Linked DNA regions of Streptomyces venezuelae. The protein of the gene in region 2 interacts with the protein of the main gene of each other region in a pairwise test. Links are inferred from orthologs where the notes say so. Each region holds a gene or a part of one and is shown on either strand. Other genes may lie near its edges.

The links. Proteins that work in one complex are often made in the same cells at the same time.
Region 1: the proteins of thrS (region 2) and rplA interact in binary tests that used the Escherichia coli proteins (3 or more experiments, as listed by UniProt). The link is inferred for Streptomyces venezuelae from one-to-one orthologs.

What each region holds. Positions count from the first base shown.
Region 1 is NZ_CP029189.1:4,426,446-4,433,147, forward strand. What follows is about bases 2,501-5,294. They hold rplA (50S ribosomal protein L1), read left to right. Parts: upstream 2,501-3,430; coding sequence 3,431-4,159; downstream 4,160-5,294. Other genes in these bases: nusG (transcription termination/antitermination protein NusG), read left to right, coding at 2,501-2,741; rplK (50S ribosomal protein L11), read left to right, coding at 2,907-3,341; DEJ51_RS19720 (LppX_LprAFG lipoprotein), read left to right, coding at 4,373-5,245. Also shown: DEJ51_RS19690 (pyridoxal phosphate-dependent aminotransferase), read right to left, coding at 1-1,099; preprotein translocase subunit SecE, read left to right, coding at 1,471-1,752; more of nusG, read left to right, coding at 1,836-2,500; rplJ (50S ribosomal protein L10), read left to right, coding at 5,526-6,056; rplL (50S ribosomal protein L7/L12), read left to right, coding at 6,168-6,554. UniProt on the Escherichia coli protein: One of the primary rRNA binding proteins, it binds very close to the 3'-end of the 23S rRNA. Forms part of the L1 stalk. It is often not seen in high-resolution crystal structures, but can be seen in cryo_EM and 3D reconstruction models.
Region 2 is NZ_CP029189.1:1,429,028-1,436,863, reverse strand. What follows is about bases 2,638-5,514. They hold thrS (threonine--tRNA ligase), read left to right. Parts: upstream 2,638-3,026; coding sequence 3,027-5,003; downstream 5,004-5,514. Other genes in these bases: DEJ51_RS05780 (HIT family protein), read left to right, coding at 5,149-5,514; DEJ51_RS05790 (GNAT family N-acetyltransferase), read right to left, coding at 2,638-2,841. In the rest of the region: DEJ51_RS05805 (DUF4365 domain-containing protein), read left to right, coding at 3-581; DEJ51_RS05800 (hypothetical protein), read left to right, coding at 581-1,786; DEJ51_RS05795 (DUF4232 domain-containing protein), read right to left, coding at 1,815-2,324; more of DEJ51_RS05790, read right to left, coding at 2,335-2,637; more of DEJ51_RS05780, read left to right, coding at 5,515-5,709; DEJ51_RS05775 (DUF1992 domain-containing protein), read right to left, coding at 5,776-6,183; DEJ51_RS05770 (DUF6882 domain-containing protein), read left to right, coding at 6,283-6,972; DEJ51_RS05765 (hypothetical protein), read right to left, coding at 7,047-7,836. UniProt on the Escherichia coli protein: Catalyzes the attachment of threonine to tRNA(Thr) in a two-step reaction: L-threonine is first activated by ATP to form Thr-AMP and then transferred to the acceptor end of tRNA(Thr). The rate-limiting step is amino acid activation in the presence of tRNA.

The sequences.
Region 1 (6,702 bases), 3.0 Mb from region 2 along the record:
CCTCGACCTCGTCCAGGATGAGGGCGGCGAGCTCGACGGAGCTCTGCGGGCGCTTGCCGCGGATCTCCTTGCCGATGAGCTCCTTGACCGACGGGTACGCGTAGAACGCGCCCTCGGGGGTCGGGCAGAAGACGCCGTCGATCTCGTTGAGCATCCTGACCATCGTCTGGCGACGGCGGTCGAAGGCCTTGCGCATCTCCGCGACCGCGTCGAGGTTGCCCGAGACGGCGGCCAGCGCGGCGACCTGGGCCACGTTGGAGACGTTGGAGGTGGCGTGCGACTGCAGGTTGGTCGCCGCCTTGATGACGTCCTGCGGGGCGATGACCCAGCCCACGCGCCAGCCGGTCATCGCGTACGTCTTGGCGACGCCGTTGACGATGATGCACTTGTCGCGCAGCGCCGGGACCAGGACCGGCAGCGACGTGAACTTCGCCTCGCCGTAGACCAGGTGCTCGTAGATCTCGTCCGTGAGCACCCACAGGCCGTGCTCGGCGGCCCACTCGCCGATCGCCTTCGCGTCGGCCTCGCTGTAGACCGAACCGGTCGGGTTGGACGGGGAGACGAACAGGACGACCTTGGTGCGCTCGGTGCGCGCGGCCTCCAGCTGCTCGACGGAGACGCGGTAGCCGGTGGTCTCGTCGGCGACGACCTCGACCGGGACACCGCCGGCGAGACGGATCGACTCCGGGTAGGTGGTCCAGTACGGAGCCGGGACGATGACCTCGTCACCCGGGTCCAGGATGGCCGCGAAGGCCTCGTAGATCGCCTGCTTGCCGCCGTTGGTCACCAGGACCTGCGACGCCTCGACCTCGTAGCCGGAGTCGCGCAGCGTCTTCGCGGCGATCGCGGCCTTCAGCTCGGGCAGGCCGCCGGCCGGCGTGTAGCGGTGGTACTTGGGGTTGCGGCAGGCCTCGACCGCGGCTTCGACGATGTAGTCCGGGGTCGGGAAGTCGGGCTCGCCCGCGCCGAAGCCGATCACCGGGCGCCCGGCGGCCTTGAGGGCCTTGGCCTTGGCGTCCACGGCGAGGGTGGCGGACTCGGAAATGGCGCCGATACGGGCGGACACCCGGCGCTCGGAGGAAGGCGTTGCAGAGGTCATACGGGCAATCGTCCCAGACGGCAAAGAAGCGCCGCACACCGTTTCAGTCAACGGACCGGTGCGTGCCAGGTCCGGGCGCTGTTCGACGTCAGGGCGCTGTTCACGTACACTCACCTGTCGTTGGACCTCACCAGCCGCTGCGAAGCGCGAGCACTCCGTGCACTCGCTCGGATGCGGTAGGTTGGGGGACGCAAAGGGTCGTAGCTCAATTGGTAGAGCACTGGTCTCCAAAACCAGCGGTTGGGGGTTCGAGTCCCTCCGGCCCTGCTCCACACTCCATCTCGGACGTGTGTGCGCAGGTACGTACTTATGCAACGCCGTGCGGCGCAACCGGGCGCGGTACGGCCACGACCCGGATTCAGGTGAGAGACGTGACGGACGCCCTGGGCTCCATCGACATGCCTGACGCCGAGGACGAGACGCGCGAGAAGAAGGCCCGCAAGGGCGGCAAGCGTGGCAAGAAGGGCCCTCTGGGCCGTCTCGCGCTTTTCTACCGCCAGATTGTCGCGGAACTCCGCAAGGTTGTTTGGCCGACTCGCAACCAGCTCACGACGTACACCACCGTGGTGATTGTCTTCGTGGTCATCATGATCGGTCTGGTGACCGTGATTGACTATGGGTTCCAGGAAGCCATCAAGTTCGTCTTCGGCTGATCCCCGCGGAGGGCGGCGCCTGATGGGTGCCGCCCGTTTTCGCATGTTCCACCACCTTTTGTATCCAGGAAGAAGCAGCCACCGTGTCTGACCCGAACCTGAACGCGAGCCACGACTCCGTCGAGTCCGTCGAGGACGAGCTCGACATCGTCGAGGCGGCAGACGCTGTGGACCCCGACGAGGCCGAGCTCGCCGACGTCGAGGCGGGTGCCGCCGCCGAAGAGGCCGCGCTGCACGTCGAGTCCGACGAGGACGAGGACGACACCGAGGTCGACGCCGAGCTCGATGCCGACCTCGAAGAGGCTGCTGACGACGCCGAGGCCGACGAGGAAGAGGCCGAGGAGGCCGCCCCGGTCGAGCCCGCCGAGCCCGTCGACCCCATCCAGGCCCTGCGCGACGAACTGCGCCTCCTGCCCGGCGAGTGGTACGTGATCCACACCTACGCCGGCTACGAGAAGCGCGTGAAGGCCAACCTGGAGCAGCGTGCCGTCTCGCTGAACGTCGAGGAGTTCATCTACCAGGCCGAGGTGCCCGAGGAAGAGATCGTCCAGATCAAGAACGGCGAGCGCAAGAACGTCCGGCAGAACAAGCTGCCCGGTTACGTTCTCGTCCGCATGGATCTGACGAACGAGTCCTGGGGCGTCGTCCGCAACACGCCCGGCGTCACCGGCTTCGTCGGCAACGCGTACGACCCGTACCCGCTGACCCTGGACGAGATCGTCAAGATGCTCGCTCCGGAGGCGCAGGAGAAGGCCGCCAAGGCCGCCGCGGAAGAGGCCGGTCTGCCCGCGCCCGCCGTCAAGCGCACCATCGAGGTCCTGGACTTCGAGGTCGGCGACTCGGTCACCGTCACCGACGGCCCGTTCGCCACGCTGCAGGCGACCATCAACGAGATCAACCCCGACTCGAAGAAGGTCAAGGGCCTCGTCGAGATCTTCGGCCGCGAGACCCCGGTCGAGCTCAGCTTCGACCAGATCCAGAAGAACTGATCTTCTGAGCGACAGCTTCCGGACAGGTCAGATCGCCCCCTTGAGGGCGGTCTGACCTGCTCGGTTTTTAGCCCCGCACCGATACCCGTTATCGTGGTGCGGTATGCCTCCATCCGGATGACCGGATCGGCGGCTGAAAACTCTCACTAGGACCCGGAGAGAGCAATGCCTCCCAAGAAGAAGAAGGTCACGGGGCTTATCAAGCTCCAGATCAAGGCCGGTGCGGCCAACCCGGCTCCGCCGGTCGGCCCCGCGCTCGGTCAGCACGGCGTCAACATCATGGAGTTCTGCAAGGCCTACAACGCCGCGACCGAGTCGCAGCGTGGCATGGTCGTGCCGGTGGAGATCACGGTCTACGACGACCGCTCCTTCACCTTCATCACCAAGACTCCGCCGGCCGCGCGCCTCATCCTGAAGCACGCGGGCATCGAGAAGGGCTCCGGCGAGCCCCACAAGACCAAGGTCGCCAAGCTCACGGCTGCCCAGGTCAAGGAGATCGCCGAGCTGAAGATGCCCGACCTGAACGCCAACGACATCGACGCCGCCGTCAAGATCATTGCCGGCACCGCGCGTTCGATGGGCGTCACCGTCGAAGGCTGATCCAGCCACCCCCCAGCACCATCAGTGGTAGGACCAAGCGCTGGTCCGCACCACGACTCCATGCCTGAAGCCGAAATACAGGAGCAGAAGTGAAGCGCAGCAAGACTCTCCGCGCTGCGGACGCCAAGGTCGACCGGGAGAAGCTGTACGCCCCGCTCGAGGCCGTCCGTCTCGCCAAGGAGACCTCCACGACCAAGTTCGACGGCACCGTCGAGGTCGCCTTCCGCCTGGGTGTCGACCCGCGCAAGGCCGACCAGATGGTCCGCGGCACCGTGAACCTCCCGCACGGCACCGGCAAGACCGCCCGGGTCCTGGTCTTCGCGACCGGTGACCGTGCTGCGGCCGCGGAAGCCGCCGGCGCCGACATTGTCGGCGACGACGAGCTGATCAACGAGATCGCCAAGGGCAACCGCCTGAACGAGTTCGACGCCGTTGTGGCCACCCCGGACCTCATGGGCAAGGTCGGCCGCCTCGGCCGCGTGCTCGGTCCCCGTGGCCTCATGCCGAACCCGAAGACCGGCACCGTCACGATGGACGTCGCGAAGGCTGTCACCGAGATCAAGGGTGGCAAGATCGAGTTCCGCGTCGACAAGCACTCGAACCTGCACTTCATCATCGGCAAGGTCTCCTTCTCCGATGACAAGCTGGTCGAGAACTACGGCGCGGCCCTGGACGAGATCCTTCGTCTGAAGCCGTCCGCCGCGAAGGGCCGCTACATCAAGAAGGCCGCCATCAGCACCACCATGGGCCCCGGCATCCAGCTGGACCCGAACCGCACCCGGAACCTCCTCGTCGAGGAAGACCCGGCCGCGGTCTGATCTGTTCGGGCCTGACGGCTCACTGATCTGCCGAACGGGCCCGTCGCCCCCTTCCCGGGGGCGGCGGGCCCGTTTTTCGTTTCCTGTGCGAACCCTGTGCGATTAGTGTCAGTCGCGAGACGTACAGTCAGTGCCGGCAGTGTCAAGGGTGGGACCGCCCCGGGCCTCACTGCCTCGCGCACACCCAGGGGTGGGGAACACATGGGGGAAACCATGCAGGCATACCGCAAGAAGACCGTCGGCGCCGTGCTGGCCGCGCTCCTGCTCGCAGGCGGCGCCACCGCGTGCGAGGACGGGAAGGACGCGAAGAAGGACAGCGGGGCGTCCGCGGCCCCGTCCCAGGCCGCGAAGAAGCCGGCGGAGGCCGCCCCGGCGGCGTTCCTGGAGAAGACGAAGAAGAAGTCCGAGGAGATCAACTCCGTCAGCTTCACCATGTCCGGCAAGGCCGGCGGCCAGAACATCACCGCCGAGGCCGCCATGCGCATGAAGCCCACGACGGCCATGTCCATGAAGATGGACTCGCCCGAGAAGCCGGGCGAGAAGGTGGAGATCCGCCTGCTCGACGGCGTCATGTACATGGGCAGCGACGGCAAGTGGCTGAAGTTCGACCTCAAGGCCCTGGCGCCGGAGCAGGCCAAGGAGCTGGACTCGCTCGGCTCCGCCCAGCAGGGCCAGAACCCGGGTGACACCGCCGACAGCCTGAGCGCCGCCAAGGACCTGAAGACCGTCGGCGAGGAGACCATCGACGGGCAGAAGACGACGCACCTGTCCGGCACCGTCTCGCTCGACGAGCTGAAGGCCCACAGCGCCGCCGCCCCGACCCCGGCGGCCAAGGAGCGTCAGGAGAAGAACATCAAGACGCTCGAGGAGCAGGGCGTCAAGAGCCTGACCATCGACCTCTGGATCGACGAGGCCGACCAGGCCAAGCAGGTCCGGACCCAGGGTCAGGCCACTTCCGGCCCGATGGACGTCACCATCAAGTTCAAGGACATCAACAAGCCGGTCGAGATCACCGCGCCGGCGGCCGACCAGGTCATGGACCTCGGCGAGATGATGAAGGACTCGGGCGGAGCGGGCGGCGCCTGACCACGCCCCGCGCACGCCTGACCTGGGCTCCTGAGGCGATTTGCCTCGGCTGCACCCCTTCACGTAGTCTTCCCCAGAAGCCAAAGACCGCTGGTCGTTGCCGTGCCCGCAAGGGTTCGGTGGCCGAAGGATCCGTTGAATGCGGACGACCCGCGTAGGTGACTGTGGAAGGTTCCCGGAATTCGTTCCGGTCGAGCCACGCCCTGGCGCCTGCGCCGGGGCGTTTCTTGTTTAGCCCCTTCTGAGCGGTCCTCATCACCCGGAAGGAGGCGAACGCACCATGCCGACGCCCAACAAGGCTGCATCGGTAGCCGAGCTCAAGGACGCGTTCCAGAGCTCGAACGCCGCCGTGCTGACCGAGTACCGGGGTCTCACCGTCGCGCAGCTCAAGACGCTGCGTCGCTCCCTCGGTGAGAACGCCCAGTACGCCGTGGTGAAGAACACGCTGACCAAGATTGCGGCCAACCAGGCCGGGATCACCGCGCTGGACGAGCACTTCGCTGGTCCGACCGCGGTCGCCTTCATCACCGGTGACCCGGTGGAGTCGGCGAAGAGCCTGCGTGACTTCGCCAAGGACAACCCCAACCTGATCATCAAGGCGGGTGTCCTTGATGGTAAGGCGCTCTCCGCCGATGACATCAAGAAGCTTGCGGACCTCGAGTCCCGCGAGGTTCTGCTCAGCAAGCTGGCCGGCGCGTTCAAGGGCAAGCAGTCCCAGGCTGCCTCGCTCTTCCAGGCGCTGCCGTCGAAGTTCGTCCGCACCGCGGAAGCGCTTCGCGTCAAGCTCGCCGAGCAGGGCGGTGCCGAGTAATTCGGCTCGCGCACTGATCCGCGCCGCCTAGTGCGCGGGTCGTAGCGGGCCGTTACGCCCGCCTCTATAGACATATCGGCACCTGCCGAATTAGTGGAAGGATCGCCCATCATGGCGAAGCTCTCTCAGGACGACCTCCTCGCCCAGTTCGAGGAGATGACCCTCATCGAGCTCTCTGAGTTCGTGAAGGCCTTCGAGGAGAAGTTCGACGTCACCGCCGCCGCGGCCGTCGCCGTTGCCCCCGCGGGTGTCGCCGGTGGCGACGCCGGTGCGGCCGCCGAGGAGCAGGACGAGTTCGACGTCGTCCTCACCGCCGCCGGTGACAAGAAGATCCAGGTCATCAAGGTCGTGCGCGAGCTGACCTCCCTGGGTCTGAAGGAGGCCAAGGACCTCGTTGACGGTGCGCCGAAGCCCGTCCTCGAGAAGGTCGCCAAGGAGGCCGCTGACAAGGCCGCCGAGGCCCTCAAGGGCGCCGGCGCCTCGGTCGAGGTCAAGTAACACCTCTGAGGCCCTCCTGAGGCCTCAACCAAGGGCGATCACCCGTAAGGGTGGTCGCCCTTTGGCGTACCCGCAGTGCCTGACTTGCCCTGGTCTCGTTGGGGAGTAGGGTGATCATCGTTGCTCCGACGCAGGGTCCGAAGATGAT
Region 2 (7,836 bases):
CCATGGCGCTCACACAGCCCGAACCGGGCGGGGTGCTGCGCGAAGGGACAGGTCCGCGGACCGGAGCCCTGCGCGGCACGCTCGCCACCACCGCCTGCATGGAGACCCTCCAGGTGGGATACCTGCACGCCGTCGCGGCAGCCGCCGGGTGCTCGCTCTCCCAGCCCTTCCCCGACAACGGCATCGACTGGCACGTCTCCCACGGAGCACCCGAACACGTCGTCGACGACGAGGTCACCGTCAAGGTGCAGCTCAAGGCGACCTACCAGATACCGCCGCGGCCGGCCGGGGCCACCTTCGCCTTCACCCTCGACAACGAGCACCTGGTGAAGCTGGCCCGGACGCCCGTCGCCGTGCACAAGATCCTCGTGGTGATGCTCGTACCGAGGGAGCGCGACCAGTGGCTCGCCGCCGGACACGACCGGCTCGACCTGAGGCACTGCTGCTACTGGACCAACCTCGCCGGACACCCCGTGACCGGCCGGCGCCGCACCACCGTACGGATCCCGACCACGCGGATCTTCGACGACCGTGCGCTGTGCGAGATCATGACCCGGGTCGGGTCGGGAGGGACACCCTGATGAACCTGCACTCACCGCACCTCGAACCGCTCCCGTCCCCGCGGTACACCCCGGGTGGTCCCGATCCGGCACAGGTCGACCCGCAGGTGCTGGGAGCGCTGCTGCACCGGCACGGATGGCTGCGGCGCGGCGGCGCGGCCGGCCGGTACGGCCGCTGGACCCCGCCCGGCCGCCCGGGCACCAGCCTGCTCGTCCCGGAGAGCCGTGCCTTCCCCGACTGCGCGGACCTGCTGGAGGAGGCGCTCGGCGCCCTCGCGCACGGCGGCCTGCCCTCGGCGCGCGAGGTGCTCCTCGGGCTGAGCGTCCCCAGCGACGAGATCCGCTGGGAACGGGAGATCCCGGAGGCGCCCTACGGGTACCAGGGCGAGGCCTCCTGGCCCGTGCAGGAACAGCTGCGCTCGGCCGCCCGCCGGCTCCTGCTGGCCGGTGCGCTCGCCGACCGGGCCCGGGCCGGGTACTACGGGGCCCGGCACCAGGCGCAGGCCGAACGCACCCTGGACGGGGTCCTGGTGGGGCCCTCCCCGGGCGGGCGCCGGCTGACCGCGTACGTCCCCGTGGACGGCGGCCGGGGGCCGGTGATCCGGCTGCACCACGCCCTGCACGCGGCCCGCGAGGCGGTGGACTACCAGCGCGCCACCGGCGGCATGGAGGCCTTCGACGCGGCGGTGGCCGCCGGGGTCAGCCGGGAACTCGCCGACGCGCTGATCGCCCTGGTCCGGGGCTCGGAGGGAGCCCGGATCGCACTGGCCTGGGCGCCGGCGGCCGGTGTCCCGGCGGGCTGCGCGGCCCGCCCCGAGCCGGTGGAGTTCTCCCCGGGCGACCTGCCCGTGCTGCGTGAGGCCGCCGCCCGCTACACCCGCGCGGAACCCGCCGTGCCGGTCCGGCTCGCCGGGGCCGTGGTACGGATGCGGCGCAAGGCCGCCGGGGGAGGGGGGACCGTCCGGCTGCGGGTGCTGGCCGGGGCGGAGGTCCCGTACGTCCGGGCCGCCCTCGACGAGGAGGCGTACCGCATCGCGGGCCACGCCCACCTGGTGGGCCTGCCGGTCCGGGTCACCGGCCGGCTGCAACGCCGCGGCGGCTTCCGGCGGCTGTCGGACGCGGCGGACGTGGCACCGGTACCGATGGACGAGGTCGAGCGGGACCGGCTGATGAAGTCCCTGGACGCGGCCTTCGACCCCGAGGACGTCCTGCCGAACGACGACTGAGCCGTCTCTTCCGGATGCGGGACTGCCCTCAGGGGGAGCGGAAGGCCGTGGCGCGGACGGTGTCGCCGCACAGGGCGAACTGGCCGCCGTCGCTCGGGGCCACCTGGAACCCGGTGCGCGCGACGCCCACCACCAGCGAGGGGGCGACGGTCGGATCGGCGCCGGAGGCGCAGTAGCCGTCCGCCTCGCCGAGGACCGGGGTGAAGGTCAGGACGGTCGAGGCGGTTCCGCCCACGGACAGCAGCACCGGCCGGGCCTCACCCCGGGGGACGACGCGCAGCGGCTTGTTGCGGTCCGGGGACCCCTGGCCCGCGAGTGCGACCGTCGGGAAGCCCCGCAGCTCACAGGCAGGGCCGCTGTTGACCACCACCGTGAACCGGACATGGGTGGAGTCCGTCCGCTCCGCGCCGGTGTCCGAGAGCTGGTCGCCGGTGCACGCGGCGGCGGGCGCCGCCACCGCGGGGGTACCCGCGAGCATTCCGCCCGCCAGCAGGGCCGTCGCGGCGCCCAGGGCAGCCGCCTTCCTGGTCACTCTCATGGGTGTCACCTCATGCCAGGTCGGAAGATCCCCTTCCACCTTCCCACGGGGTGTCCCCGGCGGCTCGCCCGAAGGAGGCCATGGTCAGGCCCGGGACGGGGCAGAAGTCCGGGCCGCGGCGGAAGCCGAGACGCTCGTAGAGGGCCACGGCGGGGGCATTGGCGGCGCCGGTGGTGACCGTGACGGGGCGACCCGGGAACACCTCCGTCAGGGCGTGGCGCAGCAGCGACGAGGCGACACCCCGCCGGAACCAGGCCGGAGCCACGCACAGCCGGTCGATGGAGACCCCGTCCTCCGGTTCGGACGCCCAGGCGAGGAAGCCGGCCAGGACGCCGTTCCCCGAGAAGGCACCCACCCAGCGGAGGCCGGCCCGCCGCAGCTCGGCGAGGCTCTCACCCAGGGCCGGGATCCCGTCGAAGCCGATCAGCTCGGCCTCCACCGCGTACGCGGCGTGCCCGATCCGGTGGACCACCGTCGCGGTGGCGTCGTCGCTCAGGTCCAGCGCGCGTATCTGCATGGCGGGCCACGCTACCGGCGTCCACCGCCGGGCAACGGGCGGGGTGGGGGCACACCGGGCGGGCCATGGCCGGGAGGCCCCGTCCGGCGGGCCACCCGGTAACCGTTTAGCGGCGCGGCCACTCCGCTCGGTACGATTCAGGCGCGCGGCGTTCGCCCGCGCACCCCCTGAGTCAGGAGAGACCGGTGTCAGACGTCCGTGTGATCATCCAACGCGATTCCGAGCGGGACGAGCGCGTGGTGGCCACGGGCACTACGGCGGCGGAGCTCTTCGCCGGCGAGCGCACCATCGTCGCCGCGCGCATCGCGGGCGAGCTCAAGGACCTCGCGTACGAGGTGAAGGACGGCGAGACCGTCGAGCCGGTGGAGATCTCCTCCGAGGACGGCCTGAACATCCTGCGCCACTCGACCGCGCACGTCATGGCCCAGGCCGTGCAGGAGCTCTTCCCCGAGGCCAAGCTGGGCATCGGCCCGCCGGTCCAGAACGGCTTCTACTACGACTTCGACGTCGCCCGCCCCTTCACCCCCGATGACCTCAAGGCCATCGAGAAGAAGATGCAGGAGATCCAGAAGCGCGGCCAGCGGTTCTCCCGCCGCGTGGTCACCGACGAGGCGGCCCGCGAGGAGCTCGCCGACGAGCCGTACAAGCTGGAGCTCATCGGCATCAAGGGCTCCGCGTCCACCGACGACGGCGCGAACGTCGAGGTGGGCGGCGGCGAGCTGACCATCTACGACAACCTGGACGCGAAGACCGGCGACCTGTGCTGGAAGGACCTCTGCCGCGGTCCCCACCTGCCCACCACCCGCAACATCCCGGCGTTCAAGCTCATGCGCAACGCGGCCGCCTACTGGCGCGGCAGCGAGAAGAACCCGATGCTCCAGCGCATCTACGGCACCGCGTGGCCGTCGAAGGAGGAGCTGAAGGCGCACCTCGACTTCCTCGCCGAGGCCGAGAAGCGCGACCACCGCAAGCTCGGCAACGAGCTCGACCTCTTCTCCATCCCGGACGAGATCGGCTCCGGCCTCGCCGTCTTCCACCCGCGCGGCGGCATCATCCGCCGGGTCATGGAGGACTACTCGCGCAAGAAGCACGAGGAAGCCGACTACGAGTTCGTCTACTCCCCGCACGCCACCAAGGGCGCCCTCTTCGAGAAGAGCGGCCACCTGGACTGGTACGCGGAGGGCATGTACCCCCCCATGCAGCTCGACGGTGGTACCGACTACTACCTCAAGCCCATGAACTGCCCGATGCACAACCTGATCTTCGACGCGCGCGGCCGCTCCTACCGTGAACTGCCGCTGCGCCTGTTCGAGTTCGGCACCGTGTACCGGTACGAGAAGTCGGGCGTCGTGCACGGTCTGACCCGGGCCCGCGGTTTCACCCAGGACGACGCGCACATCTACTGCACCCGTGAGCAGATGGCCGAAGAGCTCGACCGCACCCTCACCTTCGTGCTGAACCTGCTGCGCGACTACGGTCTGACCGACTTCTACCTGGAGCTGTCCACCAAGGACCCGGTCAAGTTCGTCGGCTCGGACGAGGCCTGGGAGGAGGCGACCGCCGTCCTCGCGCAGGTCGCCGAGAAGCAGGGCCTGCCGCTGGTCCCGGACCCGGGCGGCGCCGCCTTCTACGGTCCGAAGATCTCGGTGCAGTGCAAGGACGCCATCGGCCGTACCTGGCAGATGTCGACCGTGCAGCTCGACTTCAACCTGCCGGAGCGCTTCAACCTGGAGTACACCGCGCCCGACGGCTCGCGCCAGCGGCCGGTCATGATCCACCGTGCGCTGTTCGGCTCCATCGAGCGGTTCTTCGCCGTGCTGCTGGAGCACTACGCGGGCGCCATGCCGCCGTGGCTGGCCCCGGTCCAGGCGGTCGGCATCCCGATCGGCGACGGGCACGTGGAGTACCTGCAGGAGTTCGCCGCCGAGGCGAAGAAGAAGGGCCTGCGGGTGGAGGTGGACGCCTCGTCCGACCGGATGCAGAAGAAGATCCGCAACCAGCAGCGCATGAAGGTCCCGTTCATGATCATCGTCGGTGACGAGGACATGGCGGCGGGCACCGTCTCCTTCCGCTACCGCGACGGTTCGCAGGAGAACGGAATCCCCCGTGACGAGGCACTGGCTAAGCTCGTTGACGTGGTGGAGCGTCGGATCCAGATCTGACGTCGTCCCCGCCGTGGTGGGGGTGCTCCCAAGATTCGGAACCACCAGAAGCTGAAGGTTCCATGCTCCCCGCCGCTGCGGGGATCGGGCCCCCGGAAAGTGATCACTTTCCGGGGGCCTTCCTCGTACGCCAGGCCAAGGTCATATGCTTGCCGCCATGACGACTCAGCCGGAGCAGCAGATCGGTGTGGGCACGCAGGACGCGTTCCAGCGACTGTGGACGCCCCACCGGATGGCCTACATCCAGGGGGAGAACAAGCCGACCGGCCCGGAGGCCGGGGACGGCTGTCCCTTCTGCGGGATTCCGGAGATGTCCGACCAGGACGGCCTGGTCGTCGCGCGCGGCCGGCACGTGTACGCGGTGCTGAACCTCTACCCGTACAACGGCGGCCACCTGATGGTCGTCCCGTACCGGCACGTCGCCGACTACACGGAGCTGGACGGGCCGGAGACGGCAGAGCTCGCCGACCTCACCAAGCGGGCGATGGTCGCGCTGCGCAAGGCCTCGGGCGCGCACGGATTCAACATCGGCATGAACCAGGGCGCGGCCGCCGGTGCCGGCATCGCCGCGCACCTGCACCAGCACATCGTGCCCCGCTGGGGCGGGGACACGAACTTCATGCCGGTCGTGGGACACACCAAGGTGCTGCCCCAACTCCTGGCGGACACCCGTCAGATGCTCGCGGACGCCTGGCCCGTCGACTAGCGTCGTGCCGGGCCGCGTCCCGGTGGATCCCGCAGGTCACGGCGCCAGCGGGAGTCCTGCCGGTCGTCAGGCCGGGTCCCGGTGGTCCCGGCGCCAGGTCCGCACCTCGGCCTCGACGTCGAACTCCGTCAGGCCCAGGGGCGGGCCCGGCGGAGGCATGCGCAGGGCCGCCGCGATCTTCTCGTTGATCTCCGTGAGGATGTCCCGTACCTGGCGCTCGGAGCGGGCGGCCCGGGCCTTCTCCAGGGCGTCCTCGGCCTCCTTGCGCAGCGCGAGCGCCGGCGGCAGGACGGCGAAGCCCTCGCGGTGCATCTTGCCCTTGATCCACCACAGCTCGTCGTAGGGCGCGTCCAGCGAGGCCAGCGGCTTGCCCCAGCCCGGCAGGTCCTCGAACTCGCCGCGCTCGGTGGCCTCCCGGATCTGCCGGTCCACGAAGGACTCGACGCTGACGCCAGGCGGTTTGCGCTCGGTCACGGTGCCTCCTCGGTTCCTGGGGATCGCACTCCGCCCTGCCAGCCTACTCAGGCCACCTGCCGGACGGGGCCGGCCGTCCCTCACGTAGGGTCGCTGCCCATGATCACGAGATTCGGCGACGCGTTCCTGAACGAGACCGAGCGGCACAGCGCCTGGGGAGCCGCCCAGCTCGAAACCCTGACCTCCTTCCTGCCCGAGGGGCCCTGGACAGCGGACCTGGAGACCTGCGCCTACCGCCAGGGCGGGCTCGAACTGCGCGTCTCGGTCCTGGGGACCTTCGACCTGGAAGAGGGGACCTGGATGTGGGGCTGGGCCAACCCGGGCCTGCGCGGCACCGAGGTCGTCGCCCTCGCGGCCGCGGTCGAGCGCTACGGCAGGAAGCAGGGCATCCCCGAGTTCACCGAGGAGACCCTGGACCTGTCGGGCTTCGCGGACCCCTGGCGTGCGGCGGAGACCCTGGCGTTCGCCGGGATGGGCGTGGCAGGGGCCCCCGGCTACATCGGTGCCCCGGCCGGGCCCACCACGCGGATCTACTTCCTGCCGGACGACCCGCAGGTCCCCCGGGCCGCCCTGGACCCCGTCACCCTGCCCCGGACCCTGGTCACCGGAGCCGGGCTCCTCGGGCACTCCCCGCGAAGCGTCGTCACCGGCTACTTCGACCACCACGGCGTACCGGTGGACGAGGCCGGAGACCTGGTCACGGCCCTGCTCCCCGGCGGGAGCGCGGTACGGATCGGGTTCGACGCCGTCGGCCGCATCTCCGAGGTGAGCCTGACCGCGGGCCCCTGAACCACGGGCCCGCGCCGTCCGGTGCCGCCGCCTCCCGCCAGCGCGGGCAAAGGACCGGCGGCACCGGGTACGGGCTACGCGTCGTAGACGTCGGCCTTGCGCGGGGCCGGCTCCTGGATGAGGCCGCTCATGATCGAGGAGCGGTTGGTGAAGCGCTCGGTGTCGACACCGTTCTCCTCCAGCACCTTGAAGGTCGCCGCGTGGATCGACCGCAGCACCGGCGCCACCGTCCGCAGGGCGTCGTCCGCCATGAACCGGTGCCGCCACATCGAACTCGCCCAGACGTGGCGCAGACCGAAGGGCTCCGGCAGGACCAGCTTGCCGCCGAAGAAGTCCAGGACCGGCGGGTACCAGGTCAGCGGGGCCCGGACGGCGAGGCGGACCACCTCCTGGGTGTCCACCAGGGGCAGCGGGCGCTCCACGGTCTCCCAGAACCGGACGCTCTTGGGCACCTCCACGACCGGGGCCGCCGACTTCGTCGTGAACAGGCCGTGCACGGGTCCCAGGGCGTGGGCGGTGACGTCCACGCGCAGGGTCTTGTAGAGCACGGTCACCGTGACCAGCATGTTGATGACCAGCTGGCCGTCCCAGAGCGGGTACTGGATGCCGAGGTAGTGCCGGTTCCCGGCGCTGAACTGCTGCTCGTTGCAGATCCGGGTGATCTCGTGCGGCTTGATGAGGAAGGCGTCGACGTTCTCGCCGGTGGGGCGGGCCACCTCTGCGGCGCCCTCGCCGATCGGGGTGACGATCCAGTGCTGGATCGCGGCGGGCGGGAAGCCGCCGGTGTGCAGGGGGCCCCGCTCCAGCTTGCGGAGCTGGGCGTCGATCGCGCGCACGACGTCCCAGCTGCGGAACGGGTGGATC